Regions from separate parts of the Streptomyces sp. NPDC046925 genome, predicted to be linked through region 3. Evidence: riboswitches for the same ligand, from Rfam matches in the RefSeq annotation. Region 3 holds a riboswitch; each other region holds the start of a gene.
The links. A riboswitch is a leader RNA that binds a small molecule or an ion and turns the genes downstream of it on or off. The one in region 3 is predicted to bind cyclic di-AMP.
Positions count from the first base shown of each region.

Region 1 (4,692 bases), on a different contig from region 3:
CGGCGCCGGAGAGATCCGGGCACGCCTCCTCGACCGTGCACCCGAGACCGGCGAAGGCCGTGACCGCGGGCGCGAGCACATCGGTGACCTCGCGGTCGACCGGCACCGCTCCTCCCAGGTCCGGCGACCAGGCGATCCGCAGTCCCGTCAGATCGCGTTCCAGCGACCCGGCGAACGCACTCCCCGGCGTCTCCAGGGAGATCGGCGAACGCGGGTCGGGACCGGCGACGACGGAGAGCAGCAGGGCCGCGTCGGCGACGTTTCGCGCCATCGGCCCCTGCACGGCCATCGTCGACCACGGGGTGGCGTCCGGCCAGGTCGGCACCCGGCCCGGCGAGGGGCGCAGCCCCACCACGTTGCAGAACGAGGCGGGGTTGCGCAGCGAACCGCCCATGTCGCTGCCGTCCGCCAGGGGATGCATGCCGCATGCGAGCGCGGCCGCCGCTCCCCCGCTGCTGCCGCCCGCCGACCGCGTGAGGTCGTAGGGGTTGCGGGTGGCGCCGAAGACCGGGTTGACGGTGTGCGAACCGGCCGCGAACTCGGGCACGTTGGTCTTGCCGATGGTGATCGCGCCGGCGCCGCGGATCCGCTCGACGATGAGCTCGTCGCGGTCCGGAACGTTGTCGGCCAGGAGCGGGGTCCCGTAGGTGGTGCGGATGCCGCGGGTGTCGTGCGTGTCCTTATGGGCGACGGGCAGGCCGTGCAGCGGACCGAGCGGTGCGCCGCGCACCGTTCGCTCGTCGGCGGCGCGCGCCTCGTCGAGCGCGCGCTCGGCCGTGAGGGTCACCACGGCGTTCACGGCGCCGTTGACCTGCTCGATCCGGTCCAGGTGCGCCTGGACGACTTCACGCGCGGAGAGTTCGCGGGCCCGGATCGCCGCGGCGAGTTCACGGGCGGTGAGGTGAACCAGACCGCCACCGGCGTCGGCGGTCCGGCGGGCGTCGGGGGCTTGGTGGACTTCCGGGTTCATACGGCGCTTTCGGCTCGGGGCGACTGACGGCGGACGACCGGCAGCGGGCGACCGGCGGCCGACGACTGACGACCGGCCGCCGGGTGCGCGACGAGCCGGAGTATGCCCATGCCGCCGCACCCGTCATCCGGCCCCGCGCACCGTCGCCCCGGCTTTCAGCGGGCGGCTGAAACACGGCACGTCTGTTGACTCCGGCGGGATCACCGGAACATGCTCCTCCCCACGACGTTACGTACGTCCTGTACATTTTTTACAGAAGCCTTGGGGAGCAGCCAACCCCCGGCAGAGGAGAGACGTGCCATGAACCGACCGTTCAACCGCTATGTCCTGCCCGAGTTCACCGAACGCACCAGTACGGGGCAGCGGACCCTCGACCCCTACTCGAAGCTCCTGGAGGAGCGCATCGTCTTTCTCGGCACACCGATCGACGACACCTCGGCCAACGACGTGATGGCGCAGTTCATGCACCTCGAATATCTGGCGCCCGACCGCGACATCGCGCTCTACATCAACTCCCCCGGCGGCTCGTTCAGCGCCATGACGGCGATCTACGACACGATCCAGTTCGTCAGCTGTGACGTGGAGACGACCTGCCTGGGCCAGGCCGCGTCGGCGGCCGCCGTCCTGCTGGCCGCGGGCACCCCCGGCAAGCGGTTCGCGCTGCCCGGCGCCCGGGTGCTGATCCATCAGCCCTCGATCGCCGAGCCGATCCACGGCCAGACGAGCGACTTGGCGATCCAGGCAGACGAACTCCTGCGTACCCGCAGCCAGTTGGAGGCGCTGCTCGTCCGGCACACGGGCCAAAGCCCGCAGCGCATCGCCGCCGACATCGAGCGCGACAAGATCCTCAGCGCCCCCGAGGCGGTCGAGTACGGCCTGGTGGACCGGATCATCGCGAGCCGCAAGTCATCCCTCGACACCGCGAATCTCGACACCCCGGACGCGAGGTGACCCGCCGGTGCTGCCGCCCGAACTCCCTCCATTGCCCGCACTCACTCGCGCCGAGGGCGAGTTGATCGACCGGTATCTCGAAGTGGTCGACCTGGTGGGCCGGATCAACCCCGCACGCGCCACGGACACCTACGGCGGATTGCGCGCCGCCCAGGCCCTGGTCGGCAGCGCGACGGCCCTGCGGGACGCCCTGACGCTCATGCACCAGCGGGGGCGAAAGTGCCGTGCACGCACCGACGCTGGCCAGAGCGCTGCGTGTCCTCGACGGAGAGCGGCGGGCCGGACGGGTCACCGTGCCGCCTCCGCAGGTGCCCTGAGCCTCCGTCACCCCGCCCCTGAAGTCCGCACCGTCCGGGCCCACTTCCAAACGAACCAAACGGGCTACCTCGTTCGGCGTAGACAATTGTCGTCTTTCGGGCCGCCTTCGGTTGCGTCAGATGCGTACGCGTGGGCCGGAATTCTTCGTTCCGGTGCTGGTCGAACGATCGTCGGACCCCTCGGGCCGATTCCGAATCCCACCCTGTCCACCCGAACGGTTCAGTCGTGAGGATGTTCACAAAACGCCGTTTCGGCTCGGAATTCGACCACTTGACGGGTCAAGATCCCTTCCGACGACAAGCCCCCGCCACAGCGGCGGGGCGGTCCGGGCGGACGCCGAGTCCTGCCGCCGCCCGGATGACCGGTCGACATCGGTGCATCGGCAGGAGTGGAGGACCCAAGCAAGACGGGTCGTCGGTCCGGAAGGTCCGGACGCCGACCCTTGGGGTGAAGCCGCACACCGCGGCCGGGCAACTTCGCCAGCCCGAATCCGACAGGTCATCCTTCACAGGCGGCTGACGAAGGGTTGCGCATGACCGCGCTGAATCATGTTCCGTCGCTGCTCACCAGGGCCGGTTCGGTATCCGCCCTCACGCTCGCCGTCGTAGGCGGCACGCTCGCGGCGCCGGGACTCACGCCGGAAGCAGAGGCCGCGACGCACGCGACCAAAGCGCTCAAGATCGCTGCCTCGAAGAAGGGCTCCCCGTACCGCTACGGAGCGACGGGGCCGTCCCGGTTCGACTGCTCGGGCCTGACCCTCTACTCGTTCAAGCGCGCGGGCAAGAAGCTGCCGCGTACGGCCGCACAGCAGTACAACAAGACCCGTCACATCTCCGCGTCCAAGCGCGTCCGCGGCGACCTGGTCTTCTTCCACTCCGGCCGGAACGTCTACCACGTCGGCATCTACGCCGGTAAGGGCCGGATCTGGCACGCCCCGAAGTCGAACACCGTGGTGCGGCTCGAGAAGATCTGGACGAAGAGCGTCTGGTACGGCAGGGTGCGCTGATCACCCGGCACTGATCGTCTGCCCGTCGGGCGGTGGCGGCGGCTTCCCCGCCACCGCCCGACCGGCCCCCGCGAGCCCCCTGACCGGCGCGCCCGCCAGGCGTGGAGAGCGTCGACGCGGATACTCGTGCGCCATGGCCGGAAACAACAGCTCCACCGCCCGGGACGAGCCACCGCGCGACGACCGGGACAAGCAGCCGCGCAACGAAACGCGCTTCGAGCGGGCCGACCGCAACTTCTCGGAGATCCTCCAGGAACTGCGCGTGACGCAGGCCGGCGTGCAGATCCTCTTCGCGTTCCTGTTGACGCTCGCCTTCACCGAGCGCTTCCCGTCGCTCGACACGATGCAGCGCGCCACGTACGTCAGCACGCTCCTCCTGGCCGTCCTCGCCGCGGCGCTGTTCACCGCGCCGGCCGCCGTGCACAGGTCGCTGTTCGGGCGGCAGGCCAAGCCGCGGATCGTACGGGTGTCGTCCCGCCTCGCCGGCCTCGGCCTGGTGGTCCTGGTGTTCGCGATCGCCGGTGCGGTGCTCCTGGTCGTCGACGTGGCGGTCGGCAGAACCGGCGGCATCATCGCGAGCGCGGGCACGCTCGTGGTGTGCTCGGGCCTGTGGGGCCTGCTCCCCCTCCTCGTGCGCCGCGCGGCGGACAGGGACAAGGAGTCGGACGCGCCCGACGACGTCAGGCGAGCAGAGCCTCGGTGAGGAGCACCAGGCCGAGGACGCTGAGCGCGCCGCCCGTGCCGCCCTCGATCGCGCGAACCGCCCGCGGCCGGCGCAGCCGGTGCCCGAGCCGGTCGACCAGGAGCGCGACGGTCGGGAACCACACCAGGGCCAGGGCCACGATGACGGACGCGAGCAGCAGTGTCCTGGGCATCGCGGACGTGCCCGCGGGCACGAACTGGGGCAGCACGCTGAGGAAGGTGACGGGCGCCTTCGGGTTGAGGGCGTTGGTCAGGAAGCCCTGACGCAGGCTGCCCCCGACCGCCGGCCGCTCCTCACGGCCCCCGTCACCCTCGCCATGGCCGCCCCCGCCACGGCCGTCCCCGTCCCCGCGGCCCTCCCCGGCGTTCGCGCCGAAGTCCCGGAGCGGCCGCGCCGCCGACCGCAGCGCCCGGTAGCCGAGGTAGAGCAGATAGCCCCCGCCCGCCACCTGCAGCGCCCGGAAGAGCGTGGGAACCGCCGCCAGGACCGCCGCGACCCCCGCCACCGCGAGGGCCGTGTGCACCACGAGCCCGCCCGCGACACCGACCGCGCAGGCGACCCCGGCACGGCGGGAAGCCAGCGCGTTGCGCACCACGACGGCGAAGTCGGCGCCCGGCATGGCGACCATGCCCGCGGCGACTCCGGTGAAAGCGACCAGTTGAGCGTCCATGCCACCCAGCCTGCCGTTCTTCTGCCTTCAGCAGGTATGTGCAATATCCTGGGGTCTGCCTTAAGCAGGCGTTT
Region 1 is NZ_JBEYWZ010000009.1:75,292-79,983, reverse strand. It holds gene ABZ906_RS30665 (amidase) at 1-970, opposite strand, end outside; gene ABZ906_RS30660 (ATP-dependent Clp protease proteolytic subunit) at 1,271-1,921, shown strand; partial or broken gene ABZ906_RS30655 (hypothetical protein) at 1,929-2,238, shown strand; cyclic di-AMP (ydaO/yuaA leader) riboswitch at 2,593-2,768, shown strand; gene ABZ906_RS30650 (C40 family peptidase) at 2,772-3,245, shown strand; gene ABZ906_RS30645 (DUF6328 family protein) at 3,379-3,948, shown strand; gene ABZ906_RS30640 (LysE family translocator) at 3,926-4,618, opposite strand.
Region 1: another riboswitch for cyclic di-AMP. It lies ahead of ABZ906_RS30650 (C40 family peptidase); the one in region 3 lies ahead of ABZ906_RS44990 (transglycosylase family protein).

Region 2 (4,692 bases), on a different contig from region 3:
CGCGACAGCCACCCGGTCGGCCCACACCGGTCGCCCCGCGCCGCCGCTCCGGGAACCCTGGATGAACGTGGTCATGGATCTGGTCCTGGCCGCGGAATTCGGCGGGAGAGACCGGTGGGGCAGCGAGGAGGCAGCGGTGGCGGGGGCGGCGCGGGCAGGCCCGTGCGCCGGTCCGTGCGCCGAGATCCGGGCAAGGGGCGACCCATGCCGGGCTCCGGCACGGCACCGCCGCGTGCGGGATCCGGCACGGCACCCCGCGCGGGCTCCGGCACGGGCCCCGTCGTCAGGCACGAGCGGGCGTTCGTACGGGCCCTTCCGCTGCTGCTCATCGTCGTCGGGGTCGTCTACGACGTCTCGACCCCGGCCGCGTTCACCGCGGCGCCCCTCTTCACGGCCGCCCCGCTGATCGCCGCCCCCTTCTACTCGCTGCTCGGCACCGTCCTCGCCGGCCTCGGCTCCTGCGCCACCGTCCTCGTCCTGCACTTCAGGACGAGCAGCACCACCGACGTGGAAGCCGTCACCGAAGTGCTCACGGTCTTCACCGTGGCCGTCCTCGCCGTCCTGATCAACCGCGTCGTGAGCCGCAGCGACGAACAACTCGCCTCCGCCCGCTCCATCGCCGAGGCCGCCCAGCGCGCCGTACTGCCGCAGCCGGACCCCCGGATCGGCGGGCTCGACGTCGCCGCGCGGTACGAGGCCGCGGAGGCGGACGCGTTCATCGGGGGTGATCTGTACGCGGTGCAGGACACCTCGCACGGCGTACGCGTCATCGTGGGCGACGTACGGGGGAAGGGCATGGGCGCGGTGGCGGCCGTCGCCGTGGTCATCGGGGCGTTCCGGGAGGCCGCCGAGCAGGAGTCCACGCTGGAGGCGGTTGCGCAGCGCCTGGAGCGGGCGCTGGCGCGTGAGGGCACGCGACGCGACGGGCTCGACGACTTCGAGGGGTTCACCACCGCCATCCTCGCGGAGATCCCGCACGGCGGTGGTCCCGTACGGCTCATCAACCGCGGGCATCCGGGGCCGCTCCTCCTGCACGGCGACGGGCGGCTGTGCGTCCTTTCCGCGACCGAGCCCGCGCTGCCGCTGGGGATGGGTGAACTGGGGGCCTGGCCGGACCGCGCGGACGAGTCGGAGTTCCCGCCGGGGGCGATGCTGCTGCTCTACACCGACGGGCTCTCCGAGGCGCGTGACCGGCGGGGCGTGTTCTACGACCCGGCCGCGCGGCTCGCCGGCCGCATCTTCCCCGGCCCCGACGGACCGGACGCGCTCCTGTCCACGCTCACCGAGGAAGTGCGGCGGCACACCGGCGGCGGGACGACCGACGACATGGCGCTGCTCGCGGTGCGGCGGCCTTCGGCGCCGGTGGCCGACGCCGGATGACGTAGATCGATGTCACGGGCCGTGACTGAAGGACCTCACTCCGCATAACAACTGACGCACTGTCAAGGAAGTGTGAAGCTGCGGTGTGTGAAGAAGTGACGACAACTCGCCCCGTTCCGAACCCTCGTGTCCCGTTAAGTACAGGCCAATGCCGTTAACGATCAGCCGGAACGGCTTGGAATACGGCCCTGCTGTCTATTAACGTTCGATAACGCAGCGCGGTCGTCCCAGCCGTCACTCGAGGCGGCTCCGCGCGCACGCGCCTAATCCCGAAAGGGAGCCGGGGAACCATCAATTGGGGTGAATCGGGCATCTGTGCATCCGTGCCAGGTGTTCGTAGGAGACCTTCCTGCTCCGAACCCGTCAGCTAACCCGGTAGGCGAGAAGGAAGGAAAGGAGTGCGCCCCCGTGGCGTCCAACCGCCCTGCCCCCCAAGGCGCGTACGTACCGAATGACGACGATTTCGGTGGGTATGACGAAAATTCCTGGGAGGAATGGAACCCCACCGAGGAGTCCATCCGTCCCGTCCGCGGCAGGCACCGCGTGCACAAGCGGGGCGGTGGCGGACTCGCCCGCAGCTCCACGGTTCTCGGCGTGGGCGTCATCGCCGCAGTCGGCGCGGGCGGCATAGCCACCGCGCAGGGCGGCAAGCCCCCGGTCTCCATCGAGATGCCGGACATGTCGGCGGTCACGGACTCGCTGCCGGAGGCCAAGTCGCTTCCCGGCGTGGGCTCTTTGATATCCGGCGACTCCTCCGACTCCGCCGCCGCGGACAACGGTGTCACCGTCGCCGCCGCGCCCCTGAGCTCCGCAGGACTCAGCAGCGCCGATGCCGAACAGGGCACGACGGACGCGGGTGAGGCACTGCGGGCCCGCATCATGGAGCAGGCGGAGAACCAGCAGGACCAGGCGGACGACGCGGTCCAGAAGGCGGCCGAAGAAGCCGCCGTGAAGCAGGCCGCCGAACAGGCCGCCGCCAAGCAGTCCGCGGCCGAGAAGAAGATCGCCGCCGAGAAGGCCGCCGCGAAGAAGAAGGCCGAGGCGGAGGCCAAGAAGAAGGCCGAGGCCGAGCGCCTGGCCAAGCTCGCGAAGAGCTACACCCTCCCCGTCGCCTCGTACACGCTCACCGGCACCTTCGGTCAGCCCGGCTCCATGTGGTCCTCCGGCTACCACACCGGCCTGGACTTCGCGGCTCCCACGGGCACGCCCATCAAGGCCATCCACTCCGGCACCATCAAGGAGGCCGGCTGGGCGGGGGCGTACGGCTACCGCACGATCCTCGAACTCGACGACGGTACCGAACTCTGGTTCTGCCACCAGTCCTCGATGAGCGTCAGCGCCGGCCAGAAGGTCACCACCGGCGAGACCATCGGCCGCGTCGGCGCGACCGGCAATGTCACCGGCGCCCACCTCCACCTGGAGGTCCACCCGGGCGGCGACTCCACCGGGGTCGACCCGGCGGCGTGGCTGCGCGGCAAGGGCCAGTCGCTCTGATCCAGCAGGTCTGAAGCAGCCGGCACGTAACCCCAGAACCCCGGCGGTCCTGGCGACAACCCCCCGACGCCAGGGCTGCCGGTCAGGTGTGCCCGCCATCCGGTTCGGCATGCCCGCCATCCGAGTGCCGCGGCACGGTGTTGCGGAATGCTGTGATCCGTATGGGCGTTGAGTCCCGTATGACTTCTCTCCGCAAGCTTGGCTCGTCCGATCTCGACGTCTTCCCGCTCGCTCTCGGCGGCAATGTCTTCGGCTGGACGGCCGACGAGGCGCAGTCCTTCTCGGTGCTCGACGCCTACACCGCAGCCGGCGGCAACTTCATCGACACCGCCGACGTGTACTCGGCCTGGGTGGACGGCAACAAGGGCGGCGAGTCCGAGACCGTCATCGGCAACTGGTTCGCCTCGCGCGGCAACCGCTCCGACGTCGTGCTCGCCACCAAGGTCGGCGCCCACCCCGAGTACAAGGGCCTGTCCGCGAACACCATCAAGGCCGGTGCCGAGGAGTCGCTGCGCCGACTGCGCACCGACTACATCGACCTGTACTACACGCACTACGACGACCCGACCGTCCCCGTCGAGGAGATCATCGGCGCGCTCGACGACCTGGTGACGTCCGGCAAGGTGCGCGCCATCGCCGCGTCGAACGTGACCCCCGAGCGCCTCCAGGAGTTCCTCGACTTCTCCGACCGCGAGGGCCTCGCGCGCTATGCGGCGCTCCAGCCGCACTACAACCTCGTCTCGCGCGACACGTACGAGGGTTCGCTCCAGGACGTCGCGTCGCGCTCGGGCCTGGCGGCCGTCCCGTACTACGCGCTCGCCGCCGGCTTCCTGACCGGCAAGTACCGCCCGGGCACGCAGGTCGACAGCGCGCGGGCCGCGGGCGCGGGCAAGCACCTGGAGACCGAGCGCGGCCGGAAGGTGCTCGCCGCGCTCGACGAGGTGGCCGAGGCCCGCGGCGCCGAGATCGCGACGGTGGCCCTGGCGTGGCTCGCGGCGCAGCCGACGGTCGCGGCGCCGATCGCGTCGGCCCGTACGGTCGAGCAGCTGCCCGCGCTGCTCGCGGTGGGGGACCTCGAACTGACGCAGGCCGAGGTCACGACACTCACCGAGGCCTCCGCCTAGCCGCGGTAGGGGTTGTACGCGGGGTAGGGCATCGCGGGCTGGGCGTACGGATATCCGTACGGGGGTTGCTGCTGGTGCTGCTGCTGCGGATAGGGCTGCTGGTATCCGTACGACGGCTGCGGATACCCGTAGGGCTGCTGGTACCCGTACGGAGGCGGCATCGGTACGAGCACCGGTGCCGTCACGCGTGCCGCGTAGGCCAGGGCGGGCCGTGCCGCGTCGCGGCGCTCCCACAGCGCGTTCAGCAACTCCCGCTCCCGTACGACGAAGTCGGCGCCCGCCTTGCCGCGGCGCCCGCGGTGGCGCAGGAGCGCGAGAGACGTCGCGTACGTCTCGTACTGCGCGACCGTGCGCGCCGCCGCCTTGCCCTGGGTGTACGAGGCGTAGTCGCGGGCCAGGGTCCGGGCGCGCATCGTGCCGAGGGCGTACGGCTCGGGGGCGGTGAGCCAGCCCGCGAGTACGTACGCGGGCAGTTCGGCCCGCACGATGCGCAGGCCGCGCTGCCTGATCCAGATCACCAGCCAGGTGAGCAGGCCGAACGAGGGCAGCATGAAGGCCGCGTACACGGCGAAGAAGCCGTAGTCCCCGAAGCTCGCCGAGCCGTTCCACAGGGCGTGCAGGCCCATCGCCAGGAGGAGGCCGCCGAGCGGGAGCAGGACGCGGCGCCAGTTCTGCCGGTCGGCGCTGAGGGCGG
Region 2 is NZ_JBEYWZ010000005.1:613,043-617,734, forward strand. It holds gene ABZ906_RS24335 (PP2C family protein-serine/threonine phosphatase) at 205-1,380, shown strand; cyclic di-AMP (ydaO/yuaA leader) riboswitch at 1,631-1,777, shown strand; gene ABZ906_RS24340 (M23 family metallopeptidase) at 1,789-2,874, shown strand; gene ABZ906_RS24345 (aldo/keto reductase) at 3,054-3,998, shown strand; gene ABZ906_RS24350 (PrsW family intramembrane metalloprotease) at 3,995-4,692, opposite strand, start outside.
Region 2: another riboswitch for cyclic di-AMP. It lies ahead of ABZ906_RS24340 (M23 family metallopeptidase); the one in region 3 lies ahead of ABZ906_RS44990 (transglycosylase family protein).

Region 3 (4,692 bases):
CCTCGAACCCGGCGACGACCTCATCTCCGGGCTCATCCGCGCCTCCGACCACGGCGAGCACCTCACGGAGAACGAGGCCGCCGCGATGGCCTTCATCCTGCTTTTCGCCGGCTTCGAGACCACCGTCAATCTCATCGGCAACGGCACCTTCGCCCTCCTCACCCACCCCGAGCAGCGCGAGCGGCTCCAGGCCTCCCTCGGGGACGGGGACACCGGCCTCCTGGAGACAGGCCTTGAGGAACTCCTCCGTTTCGACGGGCCCGTCGAACTGGCCACCTGGCGGTACGCCACCGAGCCGCTGACCGTCGGCGGGGAGGAGATCGCCACCGGAGACCCCGTCCTCGTCGTCCTTGCCGCCGCCGATCGCGACCCGGAACGATTCCGGTATCCGGACACGCTCGACCTCTCCCGCCGCGACAACCAGCACCTCGGCTACGGCCATGGCATTCATTACTGTCTCGGTGCTCCGCTCGCCAGGCTCGAAGGGCAGACCGCCCTCGCGACCCTGCTGCGGCGCCTTCCTGACCTGCGACTAGCGGCGGAACCTGGTGATTTGAGGTGGCGTGGCGGGCTCATCATGCGTGGACTCCGCACCCTGCCCGTGGAGTTCGCACCCGCACAGCGGAGCAAATATCAGACGCCCGGGACACCGTCCAGCTGACATGCCGTCAAGACTGTGACTTTCACGTGATCTCCGCTGCATCGACTTGTGACAAGCGTTCGACTGCCGCTACGTTCACCGACGACTCGGCCTCCCGTGCCGCAGTCGTCGCTCCAGTCACGCGAAAGGCAACCGCATGCTCTCCGGCAATGGTCGTCACCGACGCCCCCGCCAGGCCCCGGCCCTGATCGTCGCGGCAGGAGTCGCAGGATCGGCGATCGCCATCCCGCTGCTCGGCGCCACCAGCGCGAGCGCGGCGGACACCGCCACGTGGGACAAGCTCGCGGAGTGCGAGAGCGGCGGATCCTGGAGCGCGGACGCGGGCAACGGGTACTACGGCGGGCTCCAGCTCTCGCAGGAGGTCTGGGAGAACTACGGCGGCCTCGACTTCGCCCCGAGCGCCGATCAGGCCAGCCGCTCGCAGCAGATATCCGTCGCCGAGGCGGTTCTTGACGACCAGGGCCCCAAGGCCTGGCCGAGCTGCGCCCCGGTCGCCGGTCTCACGCAGGGCGGCGCCGCCGCCGAGGTCGACCCGGGCGCGCCGATCACGACGGTGCCTTCCGACGAGTCGACGGAGTCCTCGGATTCGTCGGAGTCGACCAAGCCCGGCGGGTCGAAGGGGTCGGACGAACCGAGCGCGTCGCCGAGCGAGTCGGCCGACCCCTCGGACAGCGCCGAGCCTTCGGACGAGTCCTCGAAGAAGTCGTCGGACAAGGCTTCCGGCGAGTCGGGCGAGTCGGGCGAGTCCGGCGCCGACGACGAGTCGCGAGACAAGAATCACGACGAGTCGGACAAGTCGGATGACTCGGCCAAGTCCGGCCGTGACGATGCCACTTCGTCCGACCCCACCCCCTCGGCCGGTGACGGCGAGGGCCGCCACCGCGGCGGCAGCGCGGACGACGAGGCGGCGGAGGACTCCTCCCGCGAAGGTTCGGGCCGGCATGCCTCCCGTGGCGACGAGCGCCGGCAGGACGGCTCCGACGGGACGTACACGGTCCGCTCCGGAGACAACCTCTGGACCATCGCCGACGACCTCGACGTGAAGGGCGGGTGGACCGAGCTGTACGCCGAGAACGAGCAGTCGGTCGGCTCCGACCCCGACCTCATCCTTCCCGGTCAGAGCCTCGATTTGGGCGAAAAGTAGGGGTAGTTGGCGAGTCGCTTTGCGTCTGATGTCCAGATTGGCGCAAGTGAGACATGGGTCTCAAAGGCCCTGATCGTCTTTGGAATTCGGCCGGGGGCATGCCTACGGTCGTGACCGCTCGCCACAGCGGGCCCCGCCGGTCGGTACGCCGAGTCCTGCCAACGGCCGTTCGGGAACAGTCGTCGCGTAAGCGCCGTAGGCAGGAGCGGGGGACCCAAGGTTTCCGCCGGGCCCGGCCGTTCGGCATCGCGAGAGCGATGCGGAGGGACGGTCAGGAACGGCTAGGGGTTAAGTCGCGCTCAAGGAAGCGCGGCCGGGCAACTTCATCGGCCCGAACCCGACAGCTCACCTCGCAGGCGTCGGTGAGGGGATCACTCATGCTGTTTTCCAGCAAGGGCAAGCACCGCCGCCCGTCCAAGGCCACCCGTGTCGCCACGCTCGCCGGCGTCACCGGTGTCGCGGTCGCAGCCCCGCTGATGGCGGCCGGCCAGGCCTCCGCCGCGACGAACTCCGAGTGGGACGCCGTCGCCCAGTGCGAGTCCGGCGGCAACTGGTCGATCAACACCGGTAACGGCTACACCGGCGGTCTGCAGTTCTCGTCGTCCACCTGGGCGGCGTACGGCGGCACGAAGTACGCGCCCAGCGCCGACAAGGCCTCCAAGGCCCAGCAGATAGAGATCGGCGAGAAGGTTCTCGCGGGTCAGGGCAAGGGTGCCTGGCCGAGCTGCGGCGTCGGCCTCTCGGGCGCCTCCAACGAGGGTGGCGGTGCGCAGGAGAGCGCCCCGCAGCAGACCCAGGAGCAGCCCAAGAGCCAGCCCACCCCGCAGACCGAGCAGCCGCAGCAGGCCGCTCCGAAGGCCGCCCCGAAGACCGAGTCCAAGAAGACCGTCGAGACCCCGACCGGCAAGAAGGTCAAGAAGGGTGACGGCGAGTACAAGGTCGAGAAGGGTGACACCCTCTCCAAGATCGCCGAGGCCGAGAAGGTCAAGGGCGGCTGGCACAAGGTGTACAAGCTCAACGGCGACATCATCGACAACGCCGACATGATCTACCCCGGCCAGCAGCTCCACCTGAGCTGATTCTGGCGGGGCGCCTCGCGGACCTTGATCGTCTGCGGGTGTCCCGTGGCTGGCCGCGCAGTTCCCCGCGCCCCTACGGGCGCCACCCCCGTCCCCGCAGACTCCCCGCCCCCGGTGCGCGTATCCCCCGTACGCACCGGGGGCGGGGTATGTTTGTTCCGTTCGTAAACAATTCGCTCTCGGTTTGTCCACAGGACGGGCGGTCGGCTGGCTGTTGTCCGGGAGCCGGTTAGGCTCGTGTCCGCGGGGCCGATGCCCCGCGTACTCGCGTCACATCCCAGAAGGAGATGCTCGTGCCGTCCATCGACGTCGTCGTAGCCCGGGAAATCCTGGACTCCCGAGGCAACCCCACGGTCGAGGTCGAGGTCGGCCTCGACGACGGCAGCACGGGTCGTGCCGCCGTTCCGTCCGGTGCGTCCACCGGTGCTTTCGAGGCCATCGAACTCCGTGACGGTGACCCCAACCGTTACCAGGGCAAGGGCGTCGAGAAGGCCGTCCTCGCCGTCATCGAGCAGATCGGCCCGGAGCTCGTCGGGTACGACGCCACCGAGCAGCGCCTGATCGACCAGGCGATGTTCGACCTCGACGCCACCGACAACAAGGGCTCGCTCGGCGCCAACGCCATCCTCGGCGTCTCGCTCGCCGTCGCGCACGCCGCGTCTGAGGCCTCCGACCTGCCGCTCTTCCGCTACCTCGGCGGCCCGAACGCGCACCTGCTGCCCGTTCCGATGATGAACATCCTGAACGGCGGGTCGCACGCCGACTCGAACGTCGACATCCAGGAGTTCATGATCGCGCCGATCGGCGCCGAGTCGTTCTCCGAGGCCCTGCGCTGGGGCACCGAGGTCTACCACACGCTGAAGAAGGTCCTGAAGGACAAGGGCCTGTCCACCGGTCTGGGCGACGAGGGCGGCTTCGCGCCGAACCTCGACTCCAACCGCGCCGCGCTCGACCTCATCCTCGAGGCCATCAAGCAGGCCGGTTACGTCCCCGGCGAGCAGATCGCGCTCGCGCTCGACGTCGCCGCGTCCGAGTTCTACAAGGACGGCACGTACTCCTTCGAGGGCAAGGACCGCTCGGCCGCCGAGATGACCGAGTACTACGAGGAGCTCGTCTCCTCGTACCCGCTCGTCTCCATCGAGGACCCGCTGTTCGAGGACGACTGGGCCGGCTGGAACGTCATCACCGAGAAGCTCGGCGACAAGGTCCAGCTCGTGGGCGACGACCTGTTCGTCACCAATCCCGAGCGCCTGGCCCGCGGCATCGAGGAGAAGTCCGCGAACGCCCTCCTGGTGAAGGTCAACCAGATCGGCTCGCTGACCGAGACCCTCGACGCCGTCGAGATGGCCCAGCGCAGCGGCTTCAAGTGCATGATGTCGCACCGCTCCGGCGAGACCGAGGACGTCACCATCGCCGACCTCGCCGTCGCCACCAACTGCGGCCAGATCAAGACCGGCGCCCCGGCCCGCTCCGAGCGCGTCGCCAAGTACAACCAGCTCCTGCGCATCGAGGAGATCCTCGACGACGCCGCGGTCTACGCCGGTCGTTCGGCGTTCCCCCGCTTCAAGGGCTGAGCTGTTACTGGGCTCCGGCACCGCTGAGTAGTTACGTACGTCCCCGTACTCGGTCCCGTACCGTGTGCGGGGACGTTCGTACGTATCGGGGAGGCGGCACACATGGCCGTGAAGGACCGCGACCGGTTCTCCACCGCGACCAGGCTGCGGCTGCTCGGCGAGCAGACCGCGGAGCGTGTCTACCGCTCCCAGACCAAACGGCAGGCGCGCCGCTCCCGGCTCACGGGACGCGCC
Region 3 is NZ_JBEYWZ010000023.1:57,920-62,611, reverse strand. It holds gene ABZ906_RS45000 (cytochrome P450) at 1-661, shown strand, start outside; gene ABZ906_RS44995 (transglycosylase family protein) at 798-1,805, shown strand; cyclic di-AMP (ydaO/yuaA leader) riboswitch at 1,987-2,179, shown strand; gene ABZ906_RS44990 (transglycosylase family protein) at 2,183-2,884, shown strand; gene eno (phosphopyruvate hydratase) at 3,178-4,458, shown strand; gene ABZ906_RS44980 (septum formation initiator family protein) at 4,561-4,692, shown strand, end outside.

Region 4 (4,692 bases), on a different contig from region 3:
CCGTCTTGCGGGCCGCCTCGTCACGCAGCTCGCCCAGGGACTTCTCGGCGTTCTCGGACTTCTCCTTGGCGCCGTTGTACTTCTCGGTGGCGATCTCCGCCTCGCGGTAGAGCGCGTCGACCTTGGACTTCACCTCGGACGGGCTGAGCCGTGGATCCGCGTGTCCCGTGCCGTCGAAGACGGTGGCCGTGGCCGCCCCGGCAAGGGCGATGGTGGCGGCGGTGCGGGCCGTATGGCCACTGAGCGAGCGCTGTCTGGGCTTGCGGTGCGCTGCCACGAAGGGGGGCTCCTTAAGGTTCCGGCGGCAGCCCGCACAGGGGGAGCGGACCGCCGCCGGATTCTCGGCGGTGGTGGCCGACTGCCGCCCCTGGTCCGGACGGCGGTGGGGAGCCGGTCACCTGACGAAGGACGCTAAACCTGGCGGTCACGACTTGGTGACGGATTGTCCGCAACTGACGGAAGTGCGCCGCCGGTGACCGCATGTGACTGCACGATCTGCCGGGCCGGGCGCCCTTCGCGCAGGTGTGTGACCGATGCGGCACTTGCGGCCGACCTGGCTGCGGAGTGGTGATATGACCCGGCTAGGCTCCGGAGCCATGGACGTTCTCACCCATCTCTTCGTCGGCCTGCACATCATCGGCATCGCCTCGCTCCTGGGTGGCTTCCTCACCCAGATGAAGCAGATGGGCCAGGGCACGGCCCGCTTCAACCCGGCGATGCTGCACGGCGCCCTGACGATGCTCGTCACGGGCGTCGTCCTGGTGGGTCTCAACCAGGCGGACGACAACCCGGTCAACAACGTCAAGATCGGCATCAAGATGGCCGTGCTGATCGTGATCCTCGCGCTGGTCTACGTGAAGCGCGACGAGGAGAAGGTGGACAAGGCGATGTTCGGCGCCGTCGGGCTGCTGACCGTCGCGAACATCTTCATCGCGGTGATGTGGACCTGATCCCGCCCCACTGACGTAAAACGGCCCTCCACGCGCGCGTGGAGGGCCGTTTTCGGCAAGCGATGGTTACGCGGGCCGCACCACGCTGTGGATCGGCATGTAGTAGATCGACTCGGTGCGGACGTTCGCACCCGGCTTCGGGGCGTGGATCATCTTGCCGTCGCCGATGTAGATACCGACGTGGCTGATGTCGTCGTAGAAGAAGACCAGGTCACCCGGCTTGGCGTCGGCCGTCTTCACGGTCGTGCCGACCTTCACCTGGTCCCACGTCGTACGCGGCAGGGAGATCCCCGCGGCCTTCCAGGCGTCCTGCGTGAGCCCGGAGCAGTCGTACGAGTCGGGGCCGGTGGCGCCCCACACGTACGGCTTGCCGATCTGCGCCTCCGCGAAGCTGATGACCTTCGCGGCCTTCGTCGCGTAGGCGCCATCCGTGCCGCCGGAGCCCGTGCCGGAGCCGGAGCCGGAGCCGGTGTCGGAACCGGAGCCCGAGTCGGGGGTCTCCTTGTTCTTCTCGCGCTCCTTGGCCGCGGCCTCTTCCGCCGCCTTGCGCTTGGCCTCCGCCTCGGCCTCCTGCTTGCGGGCCAGCTCGGCGGCCTTGCGCTTGGCCGCCTCTTCCTTCTTCTTCTCGATCGCCGCGAGCCGCGCCTTCTCCTCGGCCGTCAGCTCCGAGAGCAGCGTGCGCGCCTTGCCCAGCTTCTCCTGGACGGCCTGCTTGCTCGTCTTGAGGTCGTCCCGTGAGTCGCTCAGCGTCTGAAGGCTCTTGGCGGCCTTCGTGCGCTGCTTCGTCGCGGCGGCCTGCTTCGTCTGGTAGTCGTCGACCGCCTTCTTCTGGCGCGCGGTCAGCCGGTCCGACAGGTGGTTCTGGTCGAAGTACCCCTGCGGGTCGTCGGCCAGCATCATCGTGGCGGTCTCGGAGACGGCGCCGGTGCGGTACTGCGCGGCGGCGAACGAGCCAAGCTCCTGGCGGGCCTCGTTCAGCTTGTCGGTGCGCTCGGCGACGTCGTCGAGCAGGGTGTCGACCTTCTTGCGCTGCTTGTCGGTGCGCTCCTTGGCCGAGTTGTACTTCTGTGTGGCCACACCCGCCTGGTGGTAGAGGTCGTCGACCTTCTTCTGGACCTCTTCGAGGCTGGGCTTCTGCGGTGCGGACGGTGCCGCCTGCGCGCTCTGTGACAGCAGGGCCACGGAGGTGAGGGCCGCCGTCGTGATGCCGAGGGCGGGGGTTGCGCGCAGGGCGGCAATGCGGGTCCGCGGCTTGCGGTGCGACGCCAAGGGAGGCGACTCCTTCCGTAGACCGCCTACCGGGTTAGCTGTCGGGTTCGGGCGGGTGGTTCCGGAAGGTTGCCCTACAGTCCCGTACTGCGTACGGGACCGATTCACCCCAAGTTCATCGTGGGTCCCCGGCTCCGAGGAGATCGAACTCGGCGGAGGCCACCCGTTCCCGGCGGGGTTCGCCGGTGGGAGTACGAGCAGCCCGGGCAGCACGCTAGCCAACTCGTGTGGTCCGTGTGAAGGTTGATGTTCGATATGCCCGATACATTTTCGTTACTTTACGAAGCTCTTGACGTGGGCACGAAGTGCCGAAGCGGAGAGTGATCGTCCGCGAGCAGGGCGTAGGCGAGAGTGACGTGGCCGGAACCCGGGGCGGGTTGTCAGTGCGGCCGCCTAGACTCGGGAGGCGATGAGCAGCCTCTTTGATGACAGCTTCCTGGCGGACCTCAAGCCCTCGCGGGCTTCGGAGGAAGAGCCCCCGCCACCGCCCGAGGACAACACTCCGGAGTCCATTCCGGATGATCTGTTCGACGGGAAGTTCGACGCGCCCGCACCCCGCGACGCGCACTATCGCGGCGGCGCCCCGCGCCCCGTGATCGACCCGGCGGCCCTCCTCGACGGTCTGAACGAGAACCAGCGCGCGGCCGTCGTGCACGCGGACTCCCCGCTGCTCATCGTCGCGGGCGCCGGCTCCGGCAAGACCCGGGTCCTCACGCACCGCATCGCGCACCTCCTGGCCGAGCGGCACGTGCACCCGGGGCAGATCCTGGCGATCACCTTCACGAACAAGGCCGCCGGCGAGATGAAGGAGCGCGTCGAGCAGCTCGTGGGGCCGCGGGCCAACGCGATGTGGGTGTCGACCTTCCACAGCGCGTGCGTCCGCATCCTGCGCCGCGAGTCGAAGAAGCTCGGCTTCACGTCCTCCTTCTCGATCTACGACGCCGCGGACTCCAAGCGCCTGATGGCGCTGGTCTGCCGTGACCTGGACATCGACCCGAAGAAGTTCCCGCCGAAGTCCTTCAGCGCCAAGATCTCCAACCTGAAGAACGAGCTGATCGACGAGGAGACCTTCGCGGGTCAGGCCGCCGACGGCTTCGAGAAGACGCTCGCCCAGGCGTACGCGATGTACCAGTCGCGGCTGCGCGAGGCGAACGCCCTCGACTTCGACGACCTGATCATGACGACGGTCCACATGTTCCGCGCGTTCCCGGACGTCGCCGAGCACTACCGCCGCCGCTTCCGGCACGTGATGGTCGACGAGTACCAGGACACCAACCACGCCCAGTACGCCCTGGTGCGCGAATTGGTCGGCCCCTCCGGGGGCGAGGGGGACGACCCCGCCGAGCTGTGTGTCGTGGGCGACGCCGACCAGTCGATCTACGCCTTCCGCGGCGCCACGATCCGCAACATCCTCCAGTTCGAGGAGGACTACCCGGACGCGACGACGATCCTCCTGGAGCAGAACTACCGCTCCACGCAGACGATCCTCACCGCGGCCAACGCCGTCATCGAGCGCAACGAAAGCCGCCGCCCCAAGAACCTGTGGACCAACGCGGGCGCGGGTGCGGGCATCATCGGCTATGTCGCCGACACCGAGCACGACGAGGCGCAGTTCGTCGCCGACGAGATCGACCGGCTCACCGACGCGGGCGACGCGAAGGCCGGCGACGTCGCGATCTTCTACCGGACGAACGCGCAGTCCCGTGTCTTCGAAGAGATCTTCATCCGCGTCGGCTTGCCCTACAAGGTCGTCGGCGGCGTCCGCTTCTACGAGCGCAAGGAGGTCCGGGACGTCCTCGCGTATCTGCGCGTGCTCGCGAACCCGGAGGACTCCGTCCCGCTGCGGCGCATTCTGAACGTCCCCAAGAGGGGCATCGGTGACCGCGCCGAGGCGATGATCGACGCGCTCTCGCAGCGCGAGAAGATCTCCTTCCCGCAGGCGCTGAAGCGCGTCGACGAGGCGTACGGAATGGCGGCCCGCTCGGCGAACGCCGTCAAGCGTTTCAACACGCTGATGGAGGAGCTGCGGACCATCGTCGAGTCCGGCGCGGGCCCCGCCGTCGTCCTGGAGGCCGTGCTCGAACGGACCGGGTACCTCGCCGAGCTGCAGGCCTCGACCGACCCGCAGGACGAGACGCGCATCGAGAACCTCCAGGAACTCGCCGCCGTGGCACTGGAGTTCGAGCAGGACAACGGCGAAGCCGGTGAGAGCGGCGAAGGGGAGACCGAAGCCGCAGGGGAGACCGAGGGCGAAGGGGGCGCCGAGGCCGCGGAAGGGGACACCGAGGCCGCAGAGGACGCGGGCGCGGCCACGGCTGCTTCGGGCACGCTCTCCGAGTTCCTGGAGCGGGTCGCGCTCGTCGCCGACTCGGACCAGATCCCCGACGAGGAGGACGACGGCTCCGGAGTCATCACCCTGATGACGCTGCACACCGCCAAGGGCCTGGAGTTCCCGGTCGTCTTCCTGACCGGC
Region 4 is NZ_JBEYWZ010000011.1:162,037-166,728, forward strand. It holds gene ABZ906_RS34465 (NlpC/P60 family protein) at 1-277, opposite strand, end outside; gene ABZ906_RS34470 (hypothetical protein) at 597-950, shown strand; gene ABZ906_RS34475 (C40 family peptidase) at 1,017-2,219, opposite strand; cyclic di-AMP (ydaO/yuaA leader) riboswitch at 2,227-2,384, opposite strand; gene ABZ906_RS34480 (ATP-dependent DNA helicase) at 2,629-4,692, shown strand, end outside.
Region 4: another riboswitch for cyclic di-AMP. It lies ahead of ABZ906_RS34475 (C40 family peptidase); the one in region 3 lies ahead of ABZ906_RS44990 (transglycosylase family protein).